3 regions of the Streptosporangium sp. H13245 genome follow, and region 2 is predicted to be linked to each of the others. Evidence: riboswitches for the same ligand, from Rfam matches in the RefSeq annotation. Region 2 holds a riboswitch; each other region holds the start of a gene.
What was found. Region 2 has a riboswitch for cyclic di-AMP ahead of ACW9TB_RS33090 (coiled-coil domain-containing protein). Riboswitches for the same ligand answer to the same signal wherever they lie in the genome.

Region 1: linked by a shared signal. The riboswitch ahead of ACW9TB_RS06600 (C40 family peptidase) and the one ahead of ACW9TB_RS33090 (coiled-coil domain-containing protein) in region 2 are both predicted to bind cyclic di-AMP.
Region 3: linked by a shared signal. The riboswitch ahead of ACW9TB_RS11405 (C40 family peptidase) and the one ahead of ACW9TB_RS33090 (coiled-coil domain-containing protein) in region 2 are both predicted to bind cyclic di-AMP.

What each region holds. Positions count from the first base shown of each region.
Region 1 covers NZ_JBSZKT010000002.1:588,619-599,062, forward strand. Annotated here, with positions in the region: gene ACW9TB_RS06570 (heparinase II/III family protein) at 1-484, shown strand, start outside; gene cimA (citramalate synthase) at 699-2,273, opposite strand; gene ACW9TB_RS06580 (O-methyltransferase) at 2,596-3,249, shown strand; gene ACW9TB_RS06585 (Uma2 family endonuclease) at 3,352-3,939, shown strand; gene ACW9TB_RS06590 (branched-chain amino acid aminotransferase) at 4,048-5,142, opposite strand; gene ACW9TB_RS06595 (3-isopropylmalate dehydrogenase) at 5,315-6,361, opposite strand; cyclic di-AMP (ydaO/yuaA leader) riboswitch at 6,502-6,735, shown strand; gene ACW9TB_RS06600 (C40 family peptidase) at 6,723-7,337, shown strand; gene serA (phosphoglycerate dehydrogenase) at 7,836-9,425, opposite strand; gene ACW9TB_RS06610 (hypothetical protein) at 9,730-10,444, shown strand, end outside.
Region 2 covers NZ_JBSZKT010000038.1:12,591-23,034, reverse strand. Annotated here, with positions in the region: gene ACW9TB_RS33105 (NucA/NucB deoxyribonuclease domain-containing protein) at 1-35, shown strand, start outside; gene ACW9TB_RS33100 (DUF6461 domain-containing protein) at 117-1,145, shown strand; gene ACW9TB_RS33095 (hypothetical protein) at 1,487-1,729, shown strand; gene ACW9TB_RS33090 (coiled-coil domain-containing protein) at 1,828-2,802, opposite strand; cyclic di-AMP (ydaO/yuaA leader) riboswitch at 2,806-2,942, opposite strand; gene galT (galactose-1-phosphate uridylyltransferase) at 3,015-4,094, opposite strand; gene ACW9TB_RS33080 (DeoR/GlpR family DNA-binding transcription regulator) at 4,091-4,891, opposite strand; gene ACW9TB_RS33075 (HD domain-containing protein) at 4,978-5,574, opposite strand; gene ACW9TB_RS33070 (50S ribosomal protein bL37) at 5,788-5,865, shown strand; gene ACW9TB_RS33065 (TIGR03086 family metal-binding protein) at 5,884-6,525, opposite strand; gene ACW9TB_RS33060 (choice-of-anchor I family protein) at 6,737-8,281, shown strand; gene ACW9TB_RS33055 (ATP-binding SpoIIE family protein phosphatase) at 8,355-10,028, opposite strand; gene ACW9TB_RS33050 (phytoene desaturase family protein) at 10,073-10,444, opposite strand, start outside.
Region 3 covers NZ_JBSZKT010000004.1:347,356-357,799, reverse strand. Annotated here, with positions in the region: gene panC (pantoate--beta-alanine ligase) at 1-743, shown strand, start outside; gene ACW9TB_RS11425 (L-aspartate oxidase) at 956-3,508, shown strand; gene ACW9TB_RS11420 (type III pantothenate kinase) at 3,508-4,290, shown strand; gene lysX (bifunctional lysylphosphatidylglycerol synthetase/lysine--tRNA ligase LysX) at 4,413-5,870, shown strand; gene ACW9TB_RS11410 (helix-turn-helix domain-containing protein) at 6,917-7,117, shown strand; gene ACW9TB_RS11405 (C40 family peptidase) at 7,311-8,360, opposite strand; cyclic di-AMP (ydaO/yuaA leader) riboswitch at 8,366-8,515, opposite strand; gene ACW9TB_RS11400 (amino-acid N-acetyltransferase) at 8,853-9,494, shown strand; gene ACW9TB_RS11395 (RDD family protein) at 9,723-10,444, shown strand, end outside.

The sequences.
Region 1 (10,444 bases), on a different contig from region 2:
GAGCTACCGGCTGACCGACAGGGCCTACGGCGTGCCCAGGACCCGCTCGGTGCTCGTCAACCACGGCCAGGACGTGATGGCCGTGCTGGACACGGTCCCCAAGGGCTCGAAGGTCCGCAACGTCTGGCACTTCTCCCGCGACCTGTCCACCGTCTCCAGCGGTGGCGGTGGACAGGTCGTGGTGAAGGACAAGGCGGGCTGGCAGGCGACGCTCGTCCAGGTCTCGATGCCGTCCTGCCGTCCGGTCGCCGGGCTGAAGGTGGTCCGCGGCCAGAAGAACCCGTACCAGGGCTGGGTCTCCTCCGCCTACCTGCAGAGACACCCCGCCCCCGCGGTCGTCTCACCGGCCTCCGGCGACGCCGTGCTGACCGTGGTGGTGCCCGGCACCGGCAGGCCGTCGCTCTCCTGCTCCGGCGGCAAGGTCAGCTTGGAGACCTCCGAGGGCCGGGTGAGCTTCCGCGTCAGCGGCGCCAACCTCTCCTGACCTCCCGCCGGTTTCCCGGCGGGGACTCACCGGGTCGCGAAAAGCCCCTCCGGCGGTTTCCCGCCGGGGCTCATGAAAGTACCCCCGGCGATTTCCGTCGGTGCTCGTGAAGGTTCTTCTCCGGGGCCTCTCCCCGGCGATGACGACGCGGGCGGGTGCCTCCCGGCACCCGCCCGCTCACGCCGGGGCTCAGCGTGAGCGGCGGGGACGGATGTCAGGCGGTGTGGCCCGCGCGCAGGAGTCCGTAGGTGACGGCCTGCTCCAGCGCCTGCCAGGAGGCCTCGATGATGTTCTCGTCGACGCCGACCGTGGACCACTCCCCGGCCGCGTCGCTGGAGGTGATCAGCACGCGGGTGACGGCGTCGGTGCCGTGCGTGCCCTCCAGGATCCGTACCTTGAAGTCGATCAGCTCGACCTCCGCCAGCTCGGGGTAGAGCCGCTCCAGCCCCAGCCGTACGGCCCGGTCGAGGGCGTTGACCGGGCCGTTGCCCTCGCCGGTGGCGACGATCCGCTCCCCCTTGGCGTGCAGCTTCACGGTGGCCTCGCTGACGACCTCGCCGCCTCGCGCCCGTTCGACGATCACCCGCCAGGACTCGACCTCGAAGTGGCGCCTGCTCTCGCCCGCGACGGTGTCGCGCAGCAGGAGCTCGAAGGAGGCGTCGGCGGCCTCGAAGGTGTACCCCCTCGACTCCATCTCCTTGACCCGGTTCACCAGCTCCCGCGAGGTGTCGGAGGGCAGCTCGTAGCCCAGCTCGCGGCCCTTGAGCTCGACCGAGGCGCGTCCGGCCATGTCGGAGACGAGCATGCGCATGTCGTTGCCGACCTCGGCGGGGTCGATGTGCTGGTAGAGGTTGGGGTCGACCTTGATCGCGCTGGCGTGCAGCCCGGCCTTGTGCGCGAAGGCGGAGACGCCCACGTAGGGGGCGTGGGAGTTGGGGATGACGTTGGTGACCTCGGTGATCGCGTGGGCGATCCTGGTCATGTCGGCCAGGGCCTCCCTCGGCACGAGGTCGAATCCCCGCTTGAGCTGCAGGTTGGCCACCACGGTGAACAGGTTGGCGTTGCCCGAGCGCTCACCGTAGCCGTTGGCGCAGCCCTGCACGTGGGTGGCTCCGGCCTTGACCGCGGCCAGGGAGTTGGCGACCGCGCACCCGGTGTCGTCGTGGCAGTGGATGCCGATCCTGGCCGACGTCCCGACGGCCGCGTGCACGACCTCGGCCAGCTCGTCGGGGAGCATGCCTCCGTTGGTGTCGCACAGCGCGATGACCGAGGCGCCCGCCTCGGCGGCGGTGCGCAGGACCTCCAGCGCGTAGTCCGGGTTGGATTTGTAGCCGTCGAAGAAGTGTTCGGCGTCGAGGAAGACCCTCTGGCCCTCCGCGCGAAGGTGGGAGACCGTGTCGCGGATCATCGCGAGGTTCTCCTGGAGGGTCGTGCGGAGTGCCAGTTCCACGTGCCGGTCGTGACTCTTGGCGACAAGGGTCACGACCGGCGCGCCGGATTCGCGCAGCGCGGCCACCAACGGGTCGTCGGCTGCCTTCACACCTGCCCGGCGGGTCGCGCCGAACGCGGCGAGCTGCGCGTGCTTCAGGTCGAGCTCTGTTTGAGCGCGCCTGAAGAATTCCGTGTCCTTGGGGTTGGCGCCGGGCCAACCTCCCTCGATGAAGCCGACGCCCAGACCGTCCAGGTGACGCGCGATGGCCAGCTTGTCGGCCACCGTGAGGTTGAGCCCCTCCTGCTGGGCGCCGTCACGGAGAGTCGTGTCGTACACGTGGAAACGATCGTCGGCCATGTCATTCTCCTTCGCGGGTTCGATGATTCGCCGCGCGCTCATCCGGCTTCTGGAAACAAAAATGACCCCTCACGGACGTGAGAGGTCTGCGCGCTGGCGGTGTCCCTTTTCAGCCAGCGCGCCTGCCGATAATGAGCAGACCGTAGAACATGATGCTTCGGAGTCTGCCACACGCCGACACCATCTGACACATCGATCTCAGGATCCGAGACCTGCGGCGCGTCGGCCCGGCCCGGACACGGGCCGGACAAGGCCGGACACGGACCGGCCAGGACCTGGGATCACCCCACGCCGCCGTCCGGCACGGGCGAGAATGGGCTCCATGAAGGCGACCTATCTCGACCCCACCGTGGGGCAGTATCTGCTCGCGCACACCACCCAGCCCGACGACGTCCTCGACGCGCTCGCCGTCGAGACCCGCGAGATGACCGGCGACAGCGCGTCGATGCAGATCTCCCCCGACCAGGGGCGCTTCCTCACCATGATCGCCCAGCTCGGCGGCGCCAGGAACGCGGTGGAGGTGGGCACCTTCACCGGTTACTCCTCCATCTGCCTCGCCCGCGGGCTCGCTCCCGGCGGCGGGCTCACCTGCTTCGACGTGAGCGAGGAGTGGACGGCGGTCGCCCGGAGTTACTGGGACAAGGCGCGGGTCGCCGACCGCATCGAGCTGAGGATCGGCCCCGCGGCCGAGCGGCTGCGCGAGCTTCCCGAACACCCGGCCGTCGACCTGGCGTTCATCGACGCCGACAAGGTCAACTATCCCGTCTACTACGAGATCCTCATGTCGCGCCTGGCCCCCGGCGGGGTGATCCTCGTCGACAACACCCTGTGGAGCGGCCACGTCGCCGACCCCACCAGGGACGACGAGACCGTCAGGCACATCCGCGAGTTCAACGACATGGTCAGCGCCGACGAGCGGGTCACCTCGATCATGCTTCCCATCGCCGACGGCCTCACCATGATTCGAAAGCACTGACGAGAACTTTCCCGAATCCCGGGCGGGCGGAAACCTTTCCGATTACTTTAAGCGACATGCCAAACACGTTGCGCCCACCCGCGCGGAGGGAAGGATGACCTCATGGGACTGCTCATGGAGAGATCGACCACCTACCAGATCACCGATCAGGCGGAGCTCGAACGTCTCTACCTGGAGCTCGTCGACCGGTTCGAGAAGCATCGGATCGAGCTCCTCAGCGGCCGGATCGTGGTGAGGGAGATGCCCACGATCGCCCACGCCGATGTCGTCTACCAGTTGATGGCGCAGCTCATACCGTTCGCGATGGAGAAAGGATGGCGTGTCTATCCGGAGGCCAGACTCCTCCTGCAGGTGCAGGCGGACCGCATCGAGCCCGACCTCATCGTCGTTCCCCCCAATCCTCCCCTCTGGGATCCCAGCCACGTGCACGCCAACGCCACGCTGCTGGTCGCCGAGGTCGTCTCCCCGAGCAGCGGTCACGATGACCACGTGGTCAAACCCCGGGCCTGCGCGCTCGCGGGAGTCCCGCTCTACCTGGTCGTCGACACCTTCGCGAACCGGTTCAGGCTGCTCAGCCGTCCAAGCCCGGAGGGATACGCCGACGAGATCACCGAGTCACTGGGCAAGCCCCTTGAGCTTCCCGCGCCCTGGAATCTCACGATCGACACCGGCAAGCTGATCGACGGATAGACCCGCCCGGGAGGAGGCCCGGCCCGGTGGGAAGCCGGGCCTCCTCCACGGAGCCGTCCGGACACGCGGAACCCCGGGACACTGCGGCCGGGCCTCCTCCGTACGAGGTCAGCAGATCTTGTGGACCCAGCCGTGCGGGTCAAGGCGGGTCCCGTACTGGATGCCCACGAGTTCCTCGCGGATCTTCGAGGTGACGGGTCCCTGGGTGCCGTCGCCGATCGTCCAGGCGCGGTCGGCGCCCTTGACCGAGCCGACCGGGGTGACGACCGCGGCGGTGCCGCAGGCGAAGACCTCGGTGAGCTCGCCCGTCTCGCAGCCTCGCTGCCACTCCTCGACCGACAGGCGCCCCTCCTCGGCGTGCAGGCCGAGGTCGGAGGCGAAGGAGAGGATCGAGTCGCGAGTGATGCCGGGCAGGAGCGTGCCGGTGAGCGCCGGGGTCAGCAGGCGGTCGCCGTAGACGAAGAACAGGTTCATCCCGCCCATCTCCTCGACATAGCGGTGCTCGCCCGCGTCGAGCCAGACCACCTGGTCACAGCCCTGCTCCACGGCCTGGCGCTGGGCCACGAAGGCCGCCGCGTAGTTGCCGCCGCACTTGGCGAAGCCGGTGCCGCCGGGGGCCGCGCGGGTGTACTCGGTGGAGAGCCAGACGGCCACGGCCTTCCCTCCCCCGAAGTAGGCCGCCGCCGGAGAGGCGATGACCATGTACCTGTAGGTCCTGGACGGGTAGTTGACGCCGAGCGCCGGCTGTGTGGCGATCATGAAGGGACGCAGGTAGAGGCTGTGCCCCGGGGTGGTCGGCACCCACTCGCGGTCGGTCTGGACGAGCAGCTCCAGCGACTCGACGAACGTCTCCTCGGGCAGCTCGGGCATGGCCATCCGCCGCGCGGAGGTGTTGAAGCGGGCGGCGTTGGCCTCCGGCCGGAAGGTCACGATCGTGCCGTTCTCCTGGCGGTAGGCCTTGAGTCCCTCGAAAAGCTCCTGCGCGTAGTGGAAGACCGACGTCGCGGGGTCGAGGCTGAGCGGGCCGTACGGCACGAGCCTGGCGTCGTGCCAGCCCTCCCCCTCGGTGTAGTCGATCGAGATCATGTGGTCGGTGAAGACCTGACCGAACCCCGGGCTCGCCAGTACCTGCTCGCGCTCTGCCGCGGTGCGAGCGTGGTCGGAGAGCTGCACGTCGAAGCTGAGCTTCTGAGCGGTGGTCATCGCAGGATCCTTCTCTTGGTGTCTGGCTTACCCTCTGGTCCATTCTGCGTCGGACCGGGTAACGGGAAACTACTCCATCCATGCCGAAAACCGGCAGTGCTGGAGAAACAAAAACGCGCCTGGCGGCTCGGGTGAGCCGCCAGGCGCGTCGGGGTCGAGGGAGGCGGCTTCCTCAGCCGGCTACTCGGGCGGTGATGTCGTCGCCGATCTCGTGGGTGGTCCGGCCGGCCCATCCGGCCAGCCGCTCGACCAGGTCGTCGGCGACGGCCTGCTCGACCCTGGCGGCCTCCTGGGCCATGCCGAGGTGGTCGAGGAGCATGGCGACCGACAGGATCGTCGCGGTCGGGTCGGCCTTGCCCTGGCCCGCGATGTCGGGGGCGCTGCCGTGGACCGGCTCGAACATGCTCGGCGCGGTGCGGTCGGGGTTGACGTTGCCGCTGGCCGCCAGGCCGATGCCACCGGCGATCGCCGCGCCGATGTCGGTGAGGATGTCGCCGAAGAGGTTGTCGGTGACGATCACGTCGAAGCGCTCCGGCTGGCTGACGAAGAACATCGAGGCCGCGTCGACGTGGCAGTAGTCGGTCTGGATGTCGGGATACTCCAGGCCGACCCGGTCGAAGGTGCGGGCCCAGAGGTCGCCGGCGTAGGTGAGCACGTTGGTCTTGTGGACCAGCGTCAGCTTCCTGCGGGGGCGGGCGAGCGCCTTGTCGAAGGCGTAGCGCACGACGCGCTCGACGCCGTAGGCGGTGTTCAGCGACTCCTGGGTGGCGATCTCCTGCGGTGTGCCCCGGCGCATGACGCCACCCGCTCCGGCGTACGGGCCCTCGGTGCCCTCGCGGACGACGATCATGTCGATGTCCTCGGGGCGGGCCTTGCCCAGCGGGGTCTGGACGCCGGGGAAGAGCTTGACCGGGCGCAGGTTCACGTAGTGGTCGAGCTGGAAACGGAGCTTGAGCAGCAGGTCGCGCTCCAGGATGCCCGGGGGCACGCTGGGGTCGCCGACCGCGCCGAGCAGGATCGCGTCGTATCCGCGTAGTTCGTCGAGGACCGGGTCCGGCAGGGTCTCACCGGTCTCGTGATAGCGCTTGGCGCCGAGGTCGTAGGTGGTGGTCTCCACCTTCGTGCCGACCGCTTCGAGGACCTTCAGCCCCTCGGTGACGACCTCGACTCCGATTCCGTCCCCGGGGATGACCGCCAGGCGAATGTTACGCGACTCCATGCAGGCACCCTACCGGTCCGTCTCGGTGATCGAACAACGGTCTCACTCCTCGGACGTGTCCGCGCGGCGGCACCCCTGATCGCTTTGTCCTTCTTTGCTCGGTATTGACCGTTTCGGGAGGTTTCGTTATGGTCCTCCCATTCATACCAATGCCTAATCCGTTCGGGCCATCCCCTTACCGGGCCCGTACGGAGCCGGGGAACCACTCTTTCCGGGATCCACCGGGCCCCCGGGAACCCCGCTCCTCCCCCGGAGCGCGTTCCCGCTCGCCATCACGTGGATTCCTTGGGGCGAATCAGCGCGTTCTCGCGCCGTAGGGCGGCCTCCACGCCCGAGCCCGACAGCTCACCCGGCCGGCCTTATGGAAGGAATCATCCTGTCCGGCACAGTTCTCCCCCGCGTCCTGTCCATCTCCGCCTCAATGATCGTCGCCGGTGCCGCGGTGTTCGCGACCTCGCCCGCCGCCCTGGCCGTCTCCCCTCCCCCCGCCCCCGGGCCCGCCGCGCTCAACACCCCCGCGTTGAAGCAGGCCCTGAAGGCCACGGCCGTCAAGCCCGCCTGGCAGAAGGCCGTGAACTGGGCCCTGTCCAAGCGCGGAACGCCCTACGTCTGGGGCGGCACCGGCCACGGCGACGGCGGCTTCGACTGCTCCGGCCTGATGCTCCGCGCCTACGGCGCCGCCGGGATCAAACTGCCCCGCGTCACCTACGACCAGTACGACGCGTTCTCCAAGAAGATCGCCTGGAAGGATCTCAAACCCGGCGACCTGGTCTTCTTCAGCGGCCTCGGCCACGTCGGCATGATCACGAAGCCCGGCTACATGGTCCACGCCCCGCAGACCGGCGACGTGGTCAAGGAGGAGAAACTCGACTCCTGGCGCCGCGACTCCTTCGCCGGCGCGGTGCGCCCCGACCCGCAGGGGGTTCAGCTGGCCAAGCGGGTCGAGCTCGCGACCGAGGTCGTGACCGGCGGATGAGACACGCCGGCGAACCACCCCCGGGAGGTCCTGAGGATCCCGGTGGCGGCGAGAACGGGTTCAGCGGGTGGGAGCACCGCCGTTGTCCCTGCGGTCCAGAGCGGTCTGGAGCGCGTCGATGGCCTCGTCCTCGGTCTCGTCGGGACGGTTCCAGGGATACATGTCGTACATGGCGAATCTCGTCTCGGTCGCATGCGAGCAAGGAAGGTGGTCGAGACTCCGGTCCGGACTCCAACCAGGCCTGATGTCGCGGGTCCGGATCACGGACCGGCGACGGGGGCTTGGGGCCGGCAAGCGCCACGGCACCGCGGCGAGTCGCCGGCCTGCCCCTGTCAGGCCCCGCCGCGGCAGGTAAGAACTACGAGAACCTGGCGCATTTCACTCCAGGTTACCTGGCCGCGGAAACGCCGTCTCGCCCGGCGTACGCACTTCTCACATGTTGAGACGAGCAGTGGCCGTCGCCCCGGCGCGGGGGCGGCGGCCACTGCGGTGGGACGGCTAGTCGGCGAGGTCGACCGAACGGCCGCTGTCGGCGCCGATCTCCGAGCCGATCTGGTCGATCACCTCGGCCGGGATGGCGGTGTCGACGGTGAGCGCGATGAGCGCCTTGCCGCCCTTGGCGTCCCGGGCCACCTGCATCGAGGCGATGTTGATCGAGTGGTCGCCGAGGATGCGGCCGACCACGCCGACGATGCCGGGGCGGTCGGTGTAGGTGAAGAACGACAGGTGGTCGGTCGGCTCGATCTCCATCTGGTAGCCGTTGACCTCGACGATCTTCGTGATCTGCCTCGGCCCGGACAGGGTGCCGGAGACCGAGATCGCGCGGCCGTCGGCGAGGACGCCGCGGACCGTCACGACGTTGCGCCAGTCGGGGCTCTCGGAGCTGGTGATCAGCTCGACCGACACGCCGCGGTCCTTGGCCAGCAGCGGGGCGTTGACGTAGGTGACCGAGTCTTCGACCACGTCGGTGAAGACGCCCTTGAGCGCGGCCAGCTCCAGCACGCGGACGTCGTGGGAGGCGATCTCGCCCCGCACCTCGACGTCGAGCTTGGTGGCGACCTCGCCCGCGAGGGCGGTGAACACCCGGCCGAGCTTCTCGGCCAGCGGCAGGCCCGGCTTGACGTCCTCGGCGACGGCGCCGCCCTGGACGTTGACCGCGTCCGGCACGAACTCACCGGCGAGGGCGAGCTTCACGCTGCGCGCGACCTGGGTGCCGGCCTTCTCCTGGGCCTCGTGGGTGGAGGCGCCCAGGTGCGGGGTGACGACGACCTGGTCGAGCTCGAAGAGCGGGCTGTCGGTGACCGGCTCCTTCGGGAACACGTCGATGCCGGCGCCGGCGACGCGGCCCTCCTTGATCGCGGAGTAGAGGGCGTTCTCGTCGATGATGCCGCCGCGGGCGACGTTGATGAGGCGCACGTTCGGCTTGACCGCGTGCAGCTCCCGCTCGCCGATGAGACCGATGGTCTCCTTGGACTTGGGCAGGTGCACGGTGATGAAGTCGGCCTCGCTCAGGGCCTCCTCCAGCGAGACCAGCCGGACGCCCATCTGCGCGGCGCGGGCCGGCTGCAGGTAGGGGTCGTAGGCGATCAGCTCGACACCGAATGGCTGGAGGCGCTGCGCGACCAGCTGGCCGATCTTGCCGAGGCCGAGGATCGCGACGACCTTCTCGTCGAGCTCCACGCCGGTGTACTTCGAGCGCTTCCACTCGCCGCCCTTGAGCGCGGAGTGCGCCTGGGCGACGTTGCGGGCGGAGGCGAGGATCAGGGCGACGGTGTGCTCGGCGGCGCTGGTGATGTTGGAGGTCGGCGCGTTGACGACCATGACACCGGCCTTGGTGGCGGCCTCCACGTCGACGTTGTCCAGGCCGACGCCCGCGCGGGCGACGACGCGGAGTTTGGGAGCGTTGGCGATCGCCTCCGCGTCGACCTGCGTGGCGCTGCGCACGATGAGCGCGTCCACGTCGGCGAGGGCGGGCAGGAACTGGGCACGGTCGGCGCCGTCGGTGTGGCGGACTTCGAAGTCCGCGCCCAGGACCGCGAGACCGGCCTCGGACAGTTCCTCAGCGACCAGTACGACGGGCTTGTTCACAGGCTGGATCCTTACTAGACGGTGAGGGTGCACGGACCTCACGTAGTCTATCGGCGCTTGTGAACGCGTTCACGAGTGTCCCGCGATCCGAGACGCCCGCAAGGCCCGGAGAGGCCACGGAAAGCCCGGAAAGACGCGGGGAAACCACGGAACGGTCCAGGGCCGCGAGGGGCTTCGCGACCCAGGACGCGGGCTTACCCGTCCTTGACAGATCTCATGCGCCCAAAATTCAAGTTGGTATTGATCCCAGGAAAACTTCGCGATTACCCTGATAAGCCGTGGTCCACTACCTATCGTTCCTCATATGAGCATCGGGAACCCCGCTCTCGGCAACGTGCTCGCGCAGCACGGCGACCCGCATCGGCTGCTTGCGGCGCTGGCCGAATGGGGACTCCTGGTTGCCGTGCGACCCGACCGCTCCGTCGTGCTCGGCACGACCCAGGCCGGTGATCGTGTCCTGCTCGGATACACCTCGGCGGACACCTACGCGCGGCACCGTGGCAGCCACTCGCTGTCGGCGTGCGACGCCGACACCATCCTCGACATCCAGCGCGTCACCGGCGTGCGGGAGATCGTGATCGACGCGGCGGGCCCGGCGGCCGCGGCCGTGCCGATCGAGGATCTCCAGCGCTACCTGCTCTCGACACGCAGCGGCCCCACGCCCGCGTTGTCGAGCGCGGCGCCGACGGCGTACGCGACCGGGGCGATGGCCACGGTCTCGCGGCCCGCGCCCGCGCGCCCGCAGAGAACGCCGGTGCCCGCCGCGCCCTCCCAGCCGTGGATCCCGGCGCCCCGGCCGCACCTGTCGGGCCCGATGCAGATGGTGGACCCCGGATACCGCCGGTGCGACCACCCGATCCTGCCCGCGCTGCGCGCCGCGATCTCGCACCTGCTCGTCGACTACCCGCTCGTCCACCACGTGTGGATCTCCGAGGCCAGCACCTCCTCGGGCGCCCCGGGGATCATGCTGCACGTGAAGGTGCACATGTCGGCGGCGGAGGACGTGGTCAGGGACATCC
Region 2 (10,444 bases):
CTTCCCGGAGACACGTTCTATGTGAAGATCCATGACGGGCAGCCACCCGCTCGGTAAGCGCTGAGTCGGCGGGCGTTCCAGGACGCCCGCCGGCTCCTCACGATGGAGATCGCGGCATGAGGGAAGACGACTTTGCTCATTACGAGAGACTCGTCTCCGCGTGGTTCTCCGATCCAACCTGCCTGACCTGGTGCGAGGCGTCGGGGCTGGACGACGTGGCGCGAGCCTTCGGCGCCGACCTCGCCGCGGCCGAGTCTTTGAGCTTCGAGGATGCCCAGATCGAGCAGTACAACGCGGACATCCCCGGCATCCTGCCCAGTCTGGTCGCCGGGACGATCGGCGACTGGACGCTGGTCGTCGAACCGAACGGGTGCGAGGGCGCAAGACCCGAAGTGCTGAAGGCATTGTCGGCCCGCGGGCGAGCGGTGAACGTTCTGCTCAACGGAAGCCAGTACGACCGGCTCAGCTACGCCGACGCCGGGCGGTTGCCCGCCGTCCGGCTGACGTCCTCCCCCGCCCGCCCCGGCCGCCTTCCGGGTGACGCCGACGCGGTCATCGACTCGGTCGGCACCGATGACGTCATCGGGCTCCAAGCCGCCACGCTCCTGGCGGCGGAGCACATCACCGGAGCCCGCCTCACAGAAGAGTGGCTACTGGACAGCGGCCTCACGCGCCTGCTCGTCGAGAATCCGCTCCCCGACGACATCGTCCCCGATCAGTTACGTAACCACCGCGTACTGAACCGACCCGAAGTACGGGCGATCCTCGATGATCTGTCGCCCGACAAGGTAGCTCCTATCCGCTACCTGATGACGGAGGCGGTGCTACAGGGTTCGCAGCTGTTGCACCCCACGGTGGATGAGGCGCTGGAGTTCCTGCGTGGCGACGACGACACCACCCGGCGGCGGGAGGTCCGCCGCCAGGTCGCCTTACTGCGCGACGACGTCTCACGAGAACCTGGCCCGGACTGGACACCGCGCCGTGCGGCCGTGAAGGTGCTGTTGGACGCGCTGGGAGACGACCTCACCAAATCCGCGGACGCGGTCGCGGGCCACGCCTACATGGGGCATCTCACCGACGATCAAAAAACCATCGTCGTCATCATGAAGCGGTGCCTGCATCGAATCAGCCGCGCGGCGTCCTGAACGCGTGGCTGGTTGACCTGTTCGACGCCAAAACGCAGGAAATAGCTCTGACCTATGGTTGACCGGGCCCCCGCCGATACTGATTGACAAATCCCGAGACATCCTTGGTCCGTGAATCGGTACCTCGTATCGGCTGGCAGGGGTAAGTGGATTTCGATGGCGATCTGGAAGCCTTTCAAACGACTGATAGCCAAATGAGTCACAGTCTTGGTTCAGTCACCTCATGACAGCAGCCGCGTTCTATGCGGCTGTTTCCGATCTCGACCGCACCGAAGATCACGCCGTGGTCGGTGAAGTAGGTGAAGACCGTCGCCGGTGCCGTCGCACGACGTTACAAGGTCATGGTTCAGGCGGCTGCGACGCTCGGGTTCCGTCAAGGTGAGGCGTTCGGCCTGGCCGTCGACTTCACCTGGGAGCCGATCCTGACCGAGGCGGGCACCCCGACGATCCGCGAGAACGGCTTCCACATGCTCCGGCCATTTCGCCTTGGGGCTCCTGGAGCGGGGGTGTCCATCAAGGCCGTGGCCGACCTCCTCGGGCACGCCGACCCCGGGGACCTACACGCACCCGATGGCCTCCGGTGAGGACCGCATGGCAGGTCACCGAAGATGCGTGGGCGACAGGCCAACGTGCCCTGAGAGGGACCTGCAGCAAGATCACCACAGGTCAGAAGCCCGGCAGCTCAGTACATCGAGATGTGCGGATGGTCGAAGTGGTTGGCCGTGACGCCGCCGCGGTTCGACATGAAGTTCCAGCCGGAGCCGTGGTTGATGCGCTGGCGCCAGATCACGTACTTCACGCCGAGCTTGGCCTTGTTCTTGATGGCCCACGCGGCGATCTCGTCGCCCAGCGCGACGTTGGCGGCCGAGGGCATCGTGCCTCCGGCGCTCATCATGAAGTCGCAGGCGCGGCCCAGGGGGTGCTCGCCGCCGTCGTTGGCCGACCGGTAGCAGCCGACCGAGTACGGGAGGCTGAAGCGCCTCATGACGGCGTCGCGCATGATCCGGGTGCGGTCGGTGATGTTGTCGGCGCCGGTGGGGAGCTGCGGGGCCCAGCTGCCGTCGGAGCGGCGGCCGGAACCGGTGGGGGCGAGCCGGTCGAGTTTGTCCTTCATGTCGCGGATCACGTCTTCGGCCTCCTCGCGCTGCTCCTCCACCTCCTTGACCTCGTCGCCGATCTCGTCGGTGAGCCTGGCGGCCGTCTCGGACGCCTTCTTCCTGCGTTCGAGGCTGCCGGCGAAGCCCTCCAGGTGGGCGCTCTGCTGGGCGGTGAGCTGCTCCATCACCGCGGCGGCGCCCATGTCGCCGGAGAACATCAGCGCGGGCAGCCCCCCGCCACTGCTCTGGTAGCGGAGCTGGACGATGGTGTCGACCTGCCGCTTGGCCTCGACGTAGGTCCTCTCGGCCTTCTCCACGTTCTGCTTGGCGACGGTCTCGGCCTTCTGCGCCTTCTTGAGGGACTCGCGGGTGGCCGCGTAGGTCTCGATCAGCCTGTCGACCTTCTTGCCGAGTTTGGCCAGGTCGGCGCGGAGCTTGGCCTCGGTGGGCTTGGGCTCCGCGCTTCCCGCCGTGGGGGCGCCGATGGCGAACGCGGCGATCGAGCCCAGGCAGAGGACCAGAGCCGCGTGCCGACGGAACGTGGGGGACGGGGCCGCCACGAACTCTCCTCTCCTTCCGCCTACCGGGTTAGCTGACGGGTTCGGGCTGGAGGAAGCCCTTCCACCGAAGTGGTTTCACCCCAGGTGCGGTGGTTCCCCGGTTCCCGGGCAAGGCGCCCGGGATTAGGCAAATCAGCGTTTACAGCTGATGTGGGAAGGATAGTAGTGGTAAACAGCAGGTCATGCGACCTCAAGACGAGACCAAGCGGTAATCAGTTCGTGATAACAGAGCGCAGCAGATGTGCAGTCCCCTCGGGCGACACGTCGTTCACGAAGGCACCCATCGCCGACTCCGACCCGGCGAGGTATTTCAGCCTGTCCGGCGCGCGGCGGACGCTGAACAGCTCCAGGTGCGCGTACGACAGGTCGCGGCCGGTGGAGACCGGCGCCTGGTGCCAGGCCGCGACGTACGGCATGGGCACGCCGAACAGCCCGTCGAGGCGGCGGAGCACGTCGGTGTAGAGGGGACCGAACGCCGCGCGCTCCGCGGCGTCCAGCGCGACCAGGTCGGGGACCCGGCGGTGCGGGTAGAGGTGGACCTCCACGGGCCAGCGCGCCGCGGCCGGGACGAAGGCCGTCCAGTGCTCGTTCGAGCCCACCACCCGGATCCCGGCCTCCCGCTCCGCGGCCAGGACGTCGGCGAACAGGTTGCCGCCGGTCCGCTCCCGGTGACGCCCGGCCGCCCCGAGGGTGAGCCTGGTGCGCGGGGTCACGTAGGGGTACGCGTAGATCTGGCCGTGCGGGTGGGCCAGGGTGATGCCGATCTCGGCTCCCCGGTTCTCGAAGCAGAACACCTGCTCCACGCCGGGCATCGCCGACAGCTCCGCCGTACGGTCGGCCCAGGCCTCCACGACCAGCTCGACCCGCTCGGGGGAGAGCCGGGAGAAGGAGGAGTCGTGCTCGGAGGTGAAGCAGACCACCTCGCACCTGCCGATCCCCGGCCGGACCTCGCTCAGCCCCCCGATCTCCCGGTGCTCGCCCGGCTGGGCGGAGAACGAAGGGAACCGGTTCTCGAAGACCACCACGTCGTAGCCGGGGGAGGGGACCTCGGTGAGGTTGCCGGGGGTGGAGGGGCAGAGCGGGCACTCACCGGCCGGGGGCAGGAAGGTGCGGCCCTGGCGGTGCCCGGCCACCGCGATCCACTCCTCGGTGAGCGGGTCGTAGCGCAGCTCGGAGGCGGCGGGACGGGGCGGCAGGTCACGCCGGTCGACCGCCCCTCGGTCGGCGTCGTCGCGCCGGTCGAAGTAGAAAAGCTCCCGGCCGTCGGCCAGGTGGGTGATCGTACGCTTCATCGGCCGGCGATCTCGCTCTCCCGCTGGGGCTCCGTGACGATCAGCTCGCCCACCGAGGCGGCGAGCTCCTCGCGGGCCTCGCCGGTCAGGCCGGAGTCGGTGACCACGACGCGGGCCTCGGCCAGCCCGGCGATCGTGCTGATGCCGACCGTGCCCCACTTGGTGTGGTCGGCGAGCACCACCAGGCGGTGCGCGGAGGCGACCAGCTCGCGGTTGGTCTCGGCCTCAAGCAGGTTGGGCGTGGTGAACCCGGCGCGGGTGCTCATCCCGTGCACGCCGAGGAAGAGGGTGTCGACGTGGAGCCCGCGGATCGCCGAGACCGCGACCGGGCCGACCAGGGCGTCGGAGGGGGTACGGACCCCGCCGGTCAGCACGACCGTGCGGTCGGCCCTGGGGGAGCGGTGGAAGACGTCGGCGACCCGGACCGAGTTGGTGATCACGGTCAGCTCGGGCACGTCGGTCACGTGGTGGGCGAGCGTCCAGGTCGTGGTCCCCGCGGAGAGCGCGATGGCCGTGGCGGGCCGGACGAGCCGGGCGGCGTGCTGGGCGATCGTCTCCTTCTCCGCCTGCTGGCGCGCCGACTTGGCGGCGAAGCCCGGCTCCTCGGTCGAGCCGGGCCCGGCGGCGGTGGCCCCGCCGTGGACCTTCTCCACCAGGCCGCGCTCGGAGAGCACCTCAAGGTCGCGCCGGATCGTCATGTCGGAGACGCCGAGCTCCCGGACGAGGTCGGCGACCCTGACGCCGCCGCTGCTGCGCACCCTCTCCAGGATCGCCTGCTGCCGCTGCTGGGCAAGCATTGACTCACTCCCCTTAATCCACCAGATTCCACCAAATTACCACGGGCAGGGTCGGTAAAAGCTGTTGGATCGTGGTGACTAACCGCTCACAGTCGGCCAAGCTCCGCCGTGATGTTGGCCCTCGCCACCTCCTCCAGGTCGGCGACGCGGAAGATCGTCGGCAGGTCGAGCAGCGAGCGCAGCACGGCGGCCCTCCCGGCCCTGAACGCGTCGTCGGGGACGAAGCCGTACTCCTCGCGCACGGCCGCCGCGTAGGCGGCGTAGACCTCGGGGGACGCGCCCAGGATCGCCAGGTCCGCGTCGGACAGCACGGCCCCGTCCGCGTCGTCGGGCGCGGGGTCGTGCGTGACGGTCAGCCTGACCAGCCGGGCGACCGTCGCCACGGCCTCCGAGGGCATCCCCAGCTCCGGCAGCGCGCGCTCGGCCAGCCCCGCGCTCCGCTCCTCGTTGTCGCCGCGCCTCGGGTCGTAGACGGCGTCGTGGAACCAGGCCGCCAGCCGTACGAGGTCCGGGTGCCCGGCGTGATCCGCCAGGGCGTCGACGTGGGTGAGCACGGCCTCCAGGTGGGCGGTCGTGTGGTACCTGCGGTGCGGCTCGTCGTACCGGGTGATCAGTTCGCGGCCGAGGGGGTCGGCCCCGGGACCGGCCAGGGATCGCCAGCGGGCCATCAGCTTCTCGCTCATGTCACGGAGCCTAGGACCCGAGGGGCACCGGCCGACGAACGCCAAGGCCGGGGAAAAGCCGGGGAAACACGGTTCACCGGAGCCGGGCGGATCGTCGTCCGGGCCTTGTGCGCCGGGCGTTCCGGGAGGAACGTGAAGGTCTGGGCGGGGTGACGGCGGGTCCCCTACGGACCCGCGGGAGCCCCGGAGAGCCTCGGCGAAGGGGTGGTCGGCATGGGCAGACGAGCACGCAAGGCCAGGGCCCGCAAGAAGCGCAGGGCCAACCACGGCAGGCGGCCCGCGGCCGGCTAGCCGTACCGGCCCCGGAGGTCAGGCGCGGCGGCCCCAGGAGGCCAGCAACCGGGCCTGCGCGTCGGCTTCAGAGGCGTCGGAGGTGTCGGAAATATCGGAAGTGTCGCCGGTATCAGAGGTGTCGGAGGCGTCGTCGGTGTCCGAGGGCGCCTCCCGGTGCTCTCCGGCGGCCGAGGTCTGCCGGTAGCCGGGCTCCGCGTCGCTGAACCAGGCGGAGCAGGCCTCGACCAGCTCGGGATCGAGCCGCTCGTCGGCACCGATGGCGCGGGCCAGGTCCCACGTGTGGATCAGCGCGTCGGCGAACAGCTCGGTGACGTACTCCCGGCCGGGCACGTCGCCGAACGGCAGGTGGACGAGGGCGTCGAGGGCGTGGACACCCGTCGCCGCCTGGATGGCGGGCACGGCCGAGGTGTCGAACGCCTTGATGGGGTCGTCCCCCAGCAGGTCCCCCTCGAAGGCGTCGCCGACCTCCGCGGAGGTCCCCCCGGCCAGCAGCACGGGGGCCCACAGGTTCTCGCCGACCACGTGGTTGACGAGGGCGCGCACGTCCCAGTCGACGCACGGCGTCGGGTTCTCCCACTGCTCGGGACCGATCCGGTGGACAAGAGCGCCGAAGTCCTCCAGTGCACGGTGGTAAGCCTCGGGTATGTCGATGGTCATCATGCCCCTCCCGATGCCCGCCCGGGTTTCCTCCCGGCTCTCATCTTGACCGTAACCCTTGGACAGCCAGTAGTCATCGCGTCAACGGACATGACCGGCATGTCCGAGGTGCCCCCAGAGATCCGTCCGGGGTTCGCCTGACCGTGGGGCTTCATCCCACGGTCACCTCGCCGTCAGCAGGAGGTCACGATATTTCGTGAAAATTCTTCTCATGCGCACCACGACTTTCACCCGGGCGGCCGCCGCGGCGGTCACCGGCCTGCTCCTCCTGCCCCTCGCCGTGGCCCCGGCCGCCGCCGAGTCCGGCCACGGCGGCCTCAAGCTGACCTTCCTCGGCCGCTACACCACCGGTACCGTCGCCGCCGGCGCCTCGGAGATCACCGCGTACGACGCCTCGACCCGCCGGGTCTTCGTGGTGAACGCGCAGGCCGGGACCGTCGACGTGCTCGACATCCGCGACCCGCGCAGGCCGCGCAAGGTCGCCACCCTGGCCACCCCCGGCGCCAACAGCGTCGCGGTGCGCCGAGGCCTGGTCGCGGTGGCCCAGCAGGCCGCCGTCAAGACCGACCGGGGCACCGTCGCCTTCTTCGACGCCCGGAGCGGGAGGAAGCTCAAGCAGGTGACCGTGGGCGCGCTGCCCGACATGCTGACCTTCACCCCGGACGGGACGCGGGTGGTCGTGGCCAACGAGGGGGAGCCGACCTCCTACTGCGAGGGCGAGGTGACCGACCCCGAGGGTTCGGTGAGCGTCGTCGACCTGCGCCGCTGGACGGTACGGACCGCGGGGTTCACGAGGTTCGACGCCGAGCGGCTGAGGGCCAAGGGTGTGCGGATCACCGGTCCCGGGGCCACCGCCGCCCGTGACCTGGAGCCGGAGTACATCACGGTCGAGGGCGACACCGCCTACGTGACCCTCCAGGAGAACAACGCGCTCGCGATCGTCGACCTGGACCGGGCGGCGGTCCGCGACGTCGTCCCGCTGGGGCTGAAGGACTGGTCGAAGACCGGGTTCGACGCCTCGGACAAGGACAAGAAGATCGACATCAGGCCCCGGCCGGTGAAGGGCATGTACCAGCCCGACGCGATCGCGCACTTCCGTGACCGCGGGCGGACCTACCTGGTCACCGCGAACGAGGGCGACGGGCGCGACTGGGAGTGCCACGCCGACGAGGTCAGGGTGAAGGACCTGAAGCTCGCGCTGCCCGACGCCGAGAACCTCAAGAAGGACACCGAGCTGGGCCGGCTGAACGTGGCCGCCGACTCTCCCAAGGACGCGAGCGGCGCCTACACCGAGCTGCACGCGTTCGGCGCCCGCTCGATCTCGGTCAGGTCCACCTCGGGAGCGCTCGTCTGGGACTCCGGCGACCAGCTGGAGCGGCTCGTCGCCAAGGAGCTGCCCGCCGCCTTCAACGCCGACAACGAGGAGGACGACTCCTTCGACAGCCGCAGCGACAACAAGGGCCCCGAGCCCGAGGGGGTCACGGTCGGCGAGGTGCGCGGCCGGTCGTACGCCTTCGCCGGGCTGGAGCGGGTCGGCGGGATCGTCGTCTACGACCTGGGCGACCCGCGGGCGCCGCGCCTGATCGAGTACGTCAACACCCGTGACTTCGCCGGCTCGATCGAGGACGGCACCGCCGGGGACGTCGGTCCCGAGGGCGTGCTCTTCATTCCCGCCGGGGACAGCCCCACCCGCCGCCCGCTCCTGGTGGTCGGCAACGAGGTCAGCGGCACCACCGCCGTCTACGAGATCCGCTGAGGACTCATCCTGAGGCCCCGCGCGGCGAGAGCTCTCGCCGCGCGGGGCTTTTTCATGCTTCTGGCCGGTACGGCTAGGGCAGCCGCTGCTCGACCCAGACGATCTTGCCCTTCGGGGTGAGGCGGGATCCCCAGCGGTGGGCGAGCCAGTTGATGAGGTGCAGGCCCCGGCCGGTGTCGCTGGTGGTGGACGCCTCCCGCATGACCGGCTCGGACGCGGAGCTGTCGGACACCTCGCAGACCAGCGTGGGCCCGCGCAGCAGCCGCAGCTCGACCTCGCCCTGGCCGTGCTCGACCGCGTTGGCGACCAGCTCGCTGACCATGAGCTCGGTGTTGTCGCACAGCGAGGACAGCTCCCAGTCGTCGAGCGTGGACCGGACGAAACGGCGGGCCTGGGAGGCGGAGCGGCGGTCGGGCGGCAGCGACGTCTCGGCGAACTCGTTCTCCGTCAGCTCCGACACCCTGGCCAGCAGCAGGGCGATGTCGTCACGCTCGTGCCCGGGTCGCTGGGCCCTGATCGTGAGGTCGCAGACCTCCTCCAGGTCGTGGTCGGGACCAGCGAGCAGGCCGCGCAGCGCGTTGATGCCCTCCTCGATGTCCCGGTTGCGGCTCTCCACCAGGCCGTCGGTGTAGAAGGCGAGCACGGTCCCGCCGGGAAGCGTGAACTCCCGCATCTCGGCCGGCTCGTTGCCGATGCCCAGGGGGAGCCCCGGCGGCAGCTCCAGCAGCTCGGTCTCGCCGCCCGGCCGCACCAGGATCGGCGGCACGTGTCCCGCGCAGGCCATCTCGCACCGGCGCGTGACGGGGTCGTAGGTGGCGTACACGCAGGTGGCGATCTGGCTGGCGTCCAGGTCCTGGCTCATCAGGTTGAGCCGGAAGAGCACGTCGGCCGGGCTGAGGTCGAGGCTGGCCAGGGTGCGCGCGGCCGTGCGGAGCTGGCCCATGGTGGCGGCGGCCCTGATGCCGTGCCCCATCACGTCGCCGACGACGAGGGCGACCCGGCAGCCGGGCAGCGGGATCACGTCGTACCAGTCGCCGCCCACCCCGACCAGGTCGCTGGCGGGCAGGTAGCGGGAGGCGATCGTCAGGCCCAGCGGCTGGGAGAGGTCGACCGGCAGCAGGCTGCTCTGCAGGGTCAGCGCGGTGCGGCGCTCGCGGTTGTAGAGCCGCGCGTTGTCGAGGCAGACCCCGGTCCTGGCCGCCAGCTCCTCGGCCAGGTTGACGTCCTGCTCGTCGAACGGCTGGCTGGTGGGCCTGCGGGTGAAGATGACGAAGCCCAGCACCCGGCCGCGCGCCTTCAGCGGCACCACCAGGAACGAGCTGTCCTCCAGCACCTTCGACACCGAGTCGCGCTTCCAGAACCGCCCGATCTCCTCGGCGGTCCTGCGGCCCAGGCGCGGGTAGAGGATCGGGTTGCCGGTGGCCATGCACCGGGCGTAGGGGGTCCAGGCCTCGTAGACCGCCACCTCGTCCACGGGGAACGCCCTGGCGTACTCGCCGGGGGAGGGGTCGGCCACGCCGACCGCGATCCGCCGCACCAGCGCCGAGCCGTCGGTGGTCTCCTGGGGGAACTCCCCCTCGGTCACCAGCCTGTCCTGTACGAGGATGCCCGCCGCGTCCGCGAAGCGCGGCACGGCGACGTCCATCAGCTCCCTGCCGGTCTCGAACATGTCCAGCGTGCTGCCGATGCGCTTGCTGGCGGCGTTGAGCAGGGACAGCTGCTCGTGCATGGATGCGGGACTGCCCATCCTGAACCCTGGCGTCGCTGGATTCTTGGTGACGAAACGGGACTTCACTCGCTCCACCGGGGTGCGGGAACCGGCGTCCACCAGGTTTCCAGTTCGAGATCTTCAGCGATGGCGTTGGCGCCGTTGTATCCGGGGGCCGCGGAGACCGAGCCGCCCGGGTGGCTGCTGGCGCCGCAGAGGTAGAGGCCGTCGACGGGGGTGCGGTACTGGCCCAGCTCGGGGACCGGCCGGTTGCCGCCCAGCTGGGACGGCTCGTAGGCCCCCACGTGGTGGCTGCCGCGCACCATGTTGACGCAGTGCCGCTCGATATCGAGCGGTGAGAAGACCCGTTTGCCCAGCACGGCGCCTCCCGCGAGGTTGGGGGCGTACTCGGCCCACTCGGCGAGCAGCCGCTCCCCGACCTCCTCACGCCGCAG
Region 3 (10,444 bases), on a different contig from region 2:
CGCTGCACGAGGGGCACCGCTCGCTCATCCGGCTGGCCCGCGAGAGGGCCGCGCACGTGGCGGTGAGCATCTTCGTGAACCCGCTCCAGTTCGGGCCCGCCGAGGACTACTCCCGCTATCCCCGTACGTTCGACGCCGACCTCGAAGTCTGCGCGGCCGAGGGGGTGGGCGTGGTGTTCGCCCCCTCGGCCGAGGAGATGTACCCGCCGGGCAGGCAGGTCGGCGTGTCCGCGGGCGCGATGGGCGCGGTCGTCGAGGGGGAGTTCAGGCCCGGCCACCTCGACGGCGTGCTGACCGTGGTGCTGAAGCTGTTCAACCTGGTCCAGCCGGACGTGGCGGTGTTCGGGCAGAAGGACGCCCAGCAGCTCGCGACGATCCGCCGGATGGCCGCCGACCTGAACCTGCCGGTCTCGATCGTCGGGGGACCCACGGTCCGTGAGCCCGACGGCCTGGCGCTGTCCAGCCGCAACCGCTACCTGTCGCCGGACGACCGGGTGGCGGCCCTGGCCCTGTCCCGCGCGCTGGAGGCCGGAGCCGGGCGGCGCGTGCCCTCCGAGATCCGCGGGGCCGCGCTCGCCGTCCTGGAGGCCGAGCCGTCGCTGGCGCTGGACTACCTGGTCCTGGTCGACCCCGCGACCTTCGCGGAGGTCGGCGACGACCACGCGGGCGAGGCGATCCTCGCGGTGGCCGCGCGGGTGGGGTCCACCAGGCTGATCGACAACGTCACGCTCGCCGTTCGCTGATCCGGGCCCGGTGAGCCGTCGCGTTCCCACGGCACGGCGGCACGGCGGTACGTCCAATCGACGGTCTTCCCTGTCCACATAAGGTGCCGAGCTGCCGTGATTTCATGGTTCGGGTGAAATGTCCCACCCCGGGGAACAGCCGCTTTCGAGGTGGCGTTATCGTCACACTGACGAAATGAACGGCCTCTAATGAACCCCGCGAGGAGGCGGCTATGAGCATCCCGGCCATTCCCCAGAGGTTGACCGCTCCCGCTCCGGGCTGGACGGTACGGGCGGACGTGGTCGTGGTGGGCTCCGGCGTCGCCGGCCTCACCCTGGCCCTGCGGTACGCCACCCTCGACCCCGGGGCGAAGGTCCTGGTCGTCACCAAGGACGTCCTGTCGTCGGGCTCGACCCGCTGGGCCCAGGGTGGCATCGCCGCCGTGCTCGACCCAAGGGACACCCCCGGGGAGCACCTCTCCGACACGCTCGTCGCCGGGGTGGGCCTCTGCGACGAGGAGGCCGTCAGGATCCTGGTCACCGAGGGGCCCGACGCGCTGCGCGGCCTGATCGCGGTGGGCGCCCGGTTCGACACCGACGCCTCGGGGGCCCTCCAGCTCACCAGGGAGGGCGGCCACCGGCGCGACCGCATCGTGCACGCGGGCGGCGACGCCACCGGGGCCGAGGTGCAGAGGGCGCTCGTCCAGGCCGTCGTGGAGGCGGGGATCGAGGTGATCGAGCACGCGCTCGTCCTCGACCTCCTCAAGGACGCCGAGGGCCGTACGGCAGGGGTGACCCTGCACGTCATGGGCGAGGGCGAGCGCGACGGGGTGGGCGCGGTCACGGCGGGGGCCGTGGTGCTGGCCACCGGCGGCATGGGCCAGGTCTACGCCGCCACCACCAACCCCGTCGTCTCCACCGGGGACGGGGTGGCGCTCGCGCTGCGCGCGGGCGCCGTCGTCAGGGACCTGGAGTTCGTCCAGTTCCACCCGACCGTCCTCTGGCTCGGCGAGCACTCCACCGGCCAGCAGCCGCTGATCTCCGAGGCCGTCAGGGGCGAGGGGGCCGTGCTGGTCGACGCGGACGGCACCCGGTTCATGGAGGACGTCCACGAGCTCGCCGACCTCGCCCCCCGCGACGTCGTGGCCAAGGCCATCATGCGGCGGACGCGCGTCACGGGCACCGACCACGTCTACCTCGACGCCCGCCACTTCGGCGAGGAGAAGTGGCGCACCCGCTTCCCGACGATCCACGCGGTCTGCCTGGAGCACGGCATCGACCCGGTCACCCAGCTCATCCCCGTCGCCCCCGCCGCCCACTACGCCAGCGGCGGCGTCCGTGCCGACCTGCGCGGCCGTACCAGCGTGCCCGGCCTGTACGCGTGCGGCGAGGTCGCGTGCACCGGCGTGCACGGCGCCAACCGGCTCGCCTCCAACTCCCTGCTCGAAGGCCTGGTCTTCGCCGGGCGCATCGCCGCCGACATCCACGCGGTACGGGCCGCCCGTGGCGCGGGGCGGCCGGTCGCGGGTGAGCCCGCCCCCGACGACCGCCCCACCGGCCTGATCGACCCCAGGGCCCGGAGCAGGATCCAGGCGCACATGAGCCGGGGGGCGAGCGTGCTGCGCGGCCAGGAGTCCCTGGGAGAGGTCACCAGGGCCCTGCTGAACCTCAGGTGGACCCCGGTGGAGGTCGAGCCGTGCACCGAGTCCTGGGAGACCACGAACCTGCTGACGGTCGCCTCCGCGCTCGTGACGGCCGCCCGCGAACGCCAGGAGACCCGGGGGTCACACTGGCGTGAGGACTTTCCCGAGCGAAACGACGACCGGTGGCTGGGCCACCTCGACACCACTCTGACCGCGGAGGGACCGGCCATGACATACGTACCGCACGGGCGGCGCGTGACCGCGCTGCCACCCCAGGTGGAGAACGACCTCGTCGAGGCGGGCCTGGACCCGGGAGCGGTGACCGCGATCCTGGAGGCCGCCGCGGCCGAGGACCTTCAGGAGGGGGGCGACGTCACCAGCGTCGCCACCATCCCCGCGGACCAGGCCGCGACCGCCGACGTGGTGGCCCGCGCGGACGGCGTGGTCGCGGGGCTGGCCGTGGCCGAGGGCGCGTTCTCCCACCTCAGCCAGGGCCGCCTGGTGGCCGAGCGCAGGGTCAAGGACGGCGAGCGCGTCGCCAGGGGCGACGTGCTGATGACCGTCACCGGCCCCACCCGGGACCTGCTGACCGCCGAGCGCACCGCGCTCAACCTGCTCACCCACCTGTCCGGCGTCGCGACCCTGACCGGCGAGTGGGTCCGGGCCGTCGAGGGGACCGGGGCCAGGATCAGGGACAGCCGCAAGACGCTGCCGGGGCTGCGCGCCCTGGAGAAGTACGCCGTCCGGTGCGGCGGCGGTACCAATCACCGCATGTCGCTTTCGGACGCCGCGCTGATCAAGGACAATCACGTGGTGGCCTCCGGCGGGGTCGCCGAGGCGTTCCGGGCGGTCCGTGACGCCTACCCCGGCCTGCCGATCGAGGTCGAGGTCGACCGGATCGACCAGATCGAACCGGTGCTGGCCGAGGGAGCGGAGGAGATCCTGTTGGACAATTTCACCGTCGAGGAGCTGACGCTGGCCGTACGGCTGGTGGCCGGCCGGGCGCGGCTGGAGTCCAGCGGGGGGCTGACCCTCCAGGTCGCTCGCGATGTGGCCGAAACAGGTGTTGACTACCTTGCCGTGGGCGCGCTCACGCACTCGGCGCCGGCGCTGGACATCGCCTTGGACCTTCGGGGGAATTGATGCTGCTTGCCATCGACGTCGGCAACACCCACACCGTTCTCGGCCTCTTCGAGGGCGAGGACGTCATCGAGCACTGGCGGATCTCCACGGAGGCCCGGCGCACGGCGGACGAGATCGCCGTCGTGCTCCAGGGGCTGCTCGGGCAGTCGCCGCTGCTCAAGGGCGCCGACGTCAACGGCATCGTGATCTGCTCCACCGTCCCCTCGGTGCTCAACGAGATGCGCGAGATGTGCCGCCGCTACTACGGCGACGTGAACGCGGTGATCGTCGAGCCGGGCGTCCGCACCGGGGTGCCGGTCAGGATGGACAACCCGAAGGAGGTCGGCAGCGACCGCATCGTCAACGCGCTGGCGGCCATCCAGCTGTACGGCGGGCCGTGCGTCATCGTCGACTTCGGCACCGCGACCTCCTTCGACGCCGTCTCCGCCAAGGGGGAGTACGTCGGCGCGGTGACCGCCCCCGGCATCGAGATCTCGGTGGACGCGCTCGCCGCGGCGGGGGCGCAGCTGCACAAGGTGGAGCTGATCCGTCCCCGCTCCGTGATCGCCAAGAACACCGTCGAGGCGCTCCAGGCCGGCATCATCTACGGCTTCGCCGGCCAGGTGGACGGGATCGTCGAGCGGATGGCGGCGGAGCTCGCCGACGACCCCGACGACGTCACCGTGGTCGCCACCGGCAGCGCGGCGCCGCTCGTGGTGAGCGAGGCCCGCTCGATCGACATGCACGAGCCCTGGCTCACGCTGATCGGCCTGCGCCTGATCTACCACCGCAACACCGTCTGAGGACGTCGCGGCACCGGTCGCGGCGCCGGGAGGTCGACGAACTCGCGAAGTTTGTCACGTCGGTACCCTTTGGGACTGTGACCGATGATGTGACGAATCCCGCCGATGATCTGCCCGAGCAGATGCGCGTACGCAGAGAGAAGCTCGACCGTCTTCGTTCCGAGGACGTCGACCCCTACCCGGTGAACTTCCCGCGCACCGCGATCAACGCCGAGATCCGTCAGAAACACATCGATCTTCCCGCTGACACCGCGACGGGCGACAGGGTGGGCGTCACCGGCCGCGTGATGCTGTCCAGGACCGGTGGCAAGCTCTGCTTCGCCACCCTCCGCGACGGCTCCGGCGACCTCCAGGTCATGATCTCCCTGGACCGGGTGGGCGAGGAGTCCCTGGCCGCGTGGAAGCGCGATGTCGACCTCGGCGACCACGTGGGCGTCGAGGGCGAGGTCGTCACCTCCCGCAGGGGCGAGCTGTCCGTCCTCGCCGACCGCTGGGCGATCACCTCGAAGTGCCTGCGCCCGCTGCCGGAGAAGCACGCCGGGCTCACCGACCCCGAGGCGCGGGTCCGCCAGCGCTACGTCGACCTCATCGTCAACGACGAGGCCAGGAAGACGGCCCACACCCGCAGCGCGGTGGTCCGGGCCGTCCGCGACTTCTGGCACGAGGAGGGCTACCTGGAGGTCGAGACGCCGATGCTCCAGCCGATCCACGGCGGAGCCACGGCCAGGCCCTTCAGGACCCACATCAACGCGTACGACATGGGGCTCTACCTTCGCATCGCGATCGAGCTCTATCTCAAGCGGCTGGTGGTCGGCGGCCTGGAGAAGGTCTTCGAGATCAACCGCAACTTCCGCAACGAGGGCGCGGACTCCACCCACAACCCCGAGTTCACGATGCTGGAGGCGTACGGCACGTATCTCGACTACAACGACATCGCCGACCTGACCCAGCGGATGATCCAGAAGGCCGTGGTGGCCGCCCTCGGCCACTCCGTGGTCGTCCACCAGGGCCAGGAGATCGACCTCGGCCTGGCGAAGTGGCCGAGGATCACCCTGTACGGGTCGGTCTCCGAGGCGCTGGGCGAGGAGGTCACCACCGAGACGCCCCTGGAGCACGTCCGAGGGCTCGCCGACGCGCGGGGGATCCACTGGGACGCCAAGTGGGGCCAGGGCAAGCTGGTCCAGGAGATCTTCGAGGCCCTCGTCGAGCACACGCTCGTCCAGCCCACGTTCGTCATGGACTATCCGCTGGAGACCTCCCCGCTGGCCCGCAACCACCGGGACAACCCGCTCCTCACCGAGAAGTGGGACCTGATCGGCTTCGGCACCGAGCTGGGCACCGGCTACTCGGAGCTGAACGACCCGGTCGAGCAGCGCCGCCGCCTCACCGAGCAGTCCATGCTCGCCGCGGGCGGCGACGTCGAGGCCATGCAGCTTGACGAGGACTTCCTCACGGCCCTGGAATATGCGATGCCGCCCACCGGCGGCATGGGGCTCGGCATCGACCGCCTCGTCATGGCCTTCACCGGCAGGAACATCCGCGAGACCATCCTGTTCCCATTGGTCAAGCCGACCACCTGAGCCCGGCACGGAGGGACCCTCCCCTTCGTACGGCGCCACGGCCATCACGGCCGTGGGGACCGGTGTCGCCTCCGGGCCGGGGCCCGGCCGGGGCGACCCGGAGGCGGGCCGAGGCCCGGTCCGTGGCGCGTCGAGGGCGAGCGTCCCGGCCGCGCTTTCGCGGGCGGCACCCTCTTGCGCTGGGACGCCGCTAGGTCCGGTGAGCGTCCCGGCCGCACCGGGCGGCGCCTCTCGCGATCCCGCGCGGTTTTCGAGGAGCCGTACGGCCGGGGCACGGCGGGGCGGTTCGTCGATCGTCTCCGGGCCGTTCCCCTGAGGAGGCGGCTCGGGGCGGCGTGGCGGAGCGGCGCCGGGCCCCACCCCCGCGGATCCGCGGGGGTGGGGGTCCCCGTACGGCGTGCGGGGGGAGGCGGGGCGGGCAGGGCGAAACCGGTGGGCCGGAAACGGTCGTCGCGCCCGGGGTTCCCCGCAATGGCGGACGCCTTTTCGTGTGGTGCGGAAATCCATTTACAGCACGTCCAATATCGCTCGGCACCCCATCGCTGCCGCGCGATACTTCGCGAATGCCGCAAAGCTGCTCCCTTGACCCTCATATTTCCGTGTTTTCCGCGGGGTGCCGTCAAGGCGCTGAGTGACCGTGGTCGCCCGAAGAGTATCTGGAAGAGATCGGTTTTTCCGAGAAATGCGGGCGGGCCGGATCCCCGAGGGGCCGGCTCCGGCACGCCCGGTGGTTCCGGCGAAACCTTGTTCTGCCGGGGCTTCGATCGCCGCAGCCAGGGGGGGCTTGCCGGCTCGTGCCTGGGCTTGATCATGACATAGCCGCAAAGGCACTGACATATCATGAGTACTTCATGTAGCGCCTACTATGTCAATACTGGACGCACGTTATGAAGAGCGGAACTTGACGACCTTTGAACAAGGCGTTTACCGTTCCTGGCGGACGGTATTCATTTCCGGCGTCTCGCACCCGGTTTCCAGAGTGGGGGGAGTGACTCTTGATGGCATATCCAGAAGTGGATTCACGCCATGGCGACAGCCCCCTGGGCATGAGCGATATCGGTCTCAGCGACGACGACCTCGTGCTGCTGGCTGAGCTCGCCAAAGGTGTCACGGTCGATCGGGTGGGCCGTCGCCTCGACATCAGCGGGCGGACCGTCAGGCGCAGGCTGAGAGGCATCTGCGACCGCATCGGTGTCGCCACGGCGATCGAGGCCGTGGCCTGGGCCGCCCGCCGCCGCCTGATCTGACACACCGCCGCGTGTCCGGCAGGTCGGGCCGGACACGCGTGCGGTCCAGGCGCCGTTCAACCGGCGACGCCTCCGGGTGCGTTCAGCCGACGACGCGAACGCTTTCGAGCGCGTCCAGCCGGTGACCCCTCCGGATGCGTTCAGCCGGTGACCCCTCCGAGCACGTTCAGCCGACGACGCGGACATTTCCGGATCAGCCTGCGATGCGGACGCCTCCGGCGAAGGGCCGGTTGTCGATCGTGGCGATGTGGACGACGTCACCCGTCTGGGGCGCGTGGATCATCAGGCCCGCGCCGATGTAGATCCCGACGTGGTGCAGGTCGCTGTAGAAGAAGACCAGATCGCCGGGACGCAGCTCGTCCCTGCCGACGTGGGTGCCCGCGGTCCACTGGTCGCCGGTGTAGTGCGGCAGGCTGATGCCGACCTTCTGGTAGGCCCACATGACCAGCCCGGAGCAGTCGAAGGAGTTGGGACCCTCGGCGCCCCAGACGTACGGCTTGAGCTGCTGGGTGAGCGCCCAGCGGGTGGCCTCCGCGGCCTTGCCGCTGCCCACGATGGGCACGTTGGTCCGCACCCGGGCGCCCCTGTTGCTGACGGCCCTGCTGCGCACCTCGCTGAACAGGTTGCTCTCGACCCGCGCGACCAGCCGCTCGATCCTGGTCCGGTTGCCGTCGATCTCCGCCAGGAGCTTCTTGACCTCGGAGGTCCTCGCCTTGGCCCCGGCCTGCGCCCGCTCGGCGGCCTCGATCGCGCGGGCCACCTGGGCGACCTCCTCGCTCTGCTGCTGCTGGAGCGCGTAGTTGGTGGTCGCCTGGTCGAGGAAGGTGTCGGGGTCCGTCGCCTGCGTGAAGGCGAGCCCGGAGTTCAGGCCGCCCGACATGTAGGTGCTCTGCGCCAGGAGGGTGGCCTTGGTGCGGCGGGACGCCAGCTCGGACTCGCTCGACGCGAGGGTCTTCTTGGCGCTCTCCGCGGCCCGCTGGGCCTGCTTGAGCTTGACCCGCTCGCCGTTGTACCGCTCGGCGAGGGTGCCGATCTCCTCGTGCAGCTTCTCGGCCTGCTTGGCCAGCTGCTGGAGGCTGGGCTCGGGGTCGGCGGTGGCCGACATCAGCGGCGTGCCGAGGGTGAGGGTGGCGAATGCCAGGCCGATCACCGCCATGCGGCGGCGCAGCCCTCGCGGCGCGCGTTCTCGACAGCGGGCGTCGTCGCCCGCGTGCTTTCCTCCGCGGTCGCGCGTGCGCTTCACCAACAGGCTCCTCTCCTCGGCCGCCTACCGGGTTAGCTGACGGGTTCGGGCCGGAGGCAGCCCTACCGGGTGCGCCGGTGGCACTCGGATTCACCCCGGAGGACTGTGGTGGGTCCCCGGTTCCCCCTCGGCGGGGGATTCGGCGGGTCAGGCTTTTTACGTCTCTGACATCGAGCACGGAGATTAGTGCACCCGTGGTTCCTGCTCAACCAGAACTGCGAATTCAGTAGAGGTTTCGCAACTGAAATGTCACGGAAAGATCACATGGCAATATGATCAACATGGCCATTACGCTGGCTTTACCGCCCAGGTGACGGGTGTGGCGAAGGTCTTCCCAGGTCCGGGACCGTGCCAAAGGTGAATCTCGGCACATGGGAGGCACCGTGCGCTCGGTGTGGTAAAGCGATCACCAAGGGTCACGTGGGGGCTGTGGGCTGCGAGTTAAGGATGAGCCGTAATTGAAGAGCGGCGAGGGACGTACGCTGAACGGTCATGGAGCAGCTTGCTGAGCATTCTCCCGTACCGGCTCGTGCCCCCGGCGAAGGGGAGCGGCGCGCCGAATCCGAGGGAGCCTCGCCCGTGCCCGGCGCGGGCCCCGAGATCACGGTCCGCCGCGCCCGCACCCCGGACGTCCGCGCCATCAGGCGGCTCGTCGACACCTACGGCGGCGTCGGCCCGCGCCTGCTGGAGAAGGCCACCGTCACCCTGTACGAGGACGTCCAGGAGTTCTGGGTCGCCACCGACGCGGAGGGCGCGGTCATCGGCTGCGGGGCGCTCCACGTCCTCTGGGAGGACCTGGCCGAGATCCGCACCGTCGCCGTCGATCCGGACCGCAGGGGAATGGGGATCGGCCACCGGATCGTCTCCGCGCTCATTCGCACGGCCGTCGAACTGGGCCTGCGCCGGGTCTTCTGCCTGACCTTCGAGCTCGACTTCTTCGCCCGGCACGGATTCCGGGAAATCCAGGGCACTCCCGTCGCCCCCGCGGTCTACGCCGAGCTTCTCGCCTCCTACGACGAGGGTGTGGCGGAGTTCCTCGACCTGGAGCACGTCAAGCCCAACACCCTGGGAAACTCCCGGATGCTGCTGCACCTGACACGTGAGCCCGACTCCGATGACTTTGGAGCTGACTGATCGGAAAGGTGACTGTCGATACCTATGTCGATACCTTGTGCAGCAGCAAGCATGTGCGTCTGACATTTGCCACATGCGCAGTCTAAGTGAGGTGACGCGGTGAGCACCGGACAGCCGCCGTATCCACAGGATGATCCCGACCGCGATCGCACACCGTCGGGGCACCCGGATTACGGACAGCACAACGCGGGTCGAGCCGCTGGCGAACTCGACCCCGACGTGACAGTTGTGGGATATCGGTCGGAGGCCTCACAGCCGAACACCGGCCCAGGACAGAGCCAGCCCGGTTACGGCCAGCAGGGCTACGGACAGCAGGGCTACGGACAGCAGGGCTACGGCCAGCAGCCCGGTTACGGGCAGCAGCAGGGCTACGGCCAGCAGTCCGACTACGGACAGCAGCAGGGCTACGGTCAGCAGGGCGGGACCGGCGCGTACGGACAGCAGGGTGGGACGGGCGCGTACGGTCAGCAGCCCGGCTACGGCCAGCAGGCGTCCCACGAGCAGTCCGGCTACGGGCAGGGTTACGGCCAGCAGGGCGGGACCGGCGCGTACGGACAGCAGCCCGGCTACGGCCAGCAGGCGTCCCACGAGCAGCCCGGCTACGGGCAGCAGTCTCAGCCCGGTTACGGCCAGCAGCCCGACTACGGTCAGCAGCAGGGCTACGGCCAGCAGCCGGGTTACGGCCAGCAGCAGCCCGGCTACGGCCAGCAGTCCCAGCCCGGTTACGGCCAGCAGCCCGACTACGGTCAGCAGCCAGGGTACGGCCAGCAGCAGGGCTACGGTCAGCAGCCCGACTACGGGCAGCAGCAGGGCTACGGCCAGCAGCAGCCCGCGTACGGGCAGCAGGGCTACGGCCAGCCGTACGGCGGTCCCCCCGGGGCGCCCGCCCCGCTCGCCGAGTGGTGGCAGCGCCTGGTGGCGAGGATCGTCGACGGGGTCATCCTGGCGAT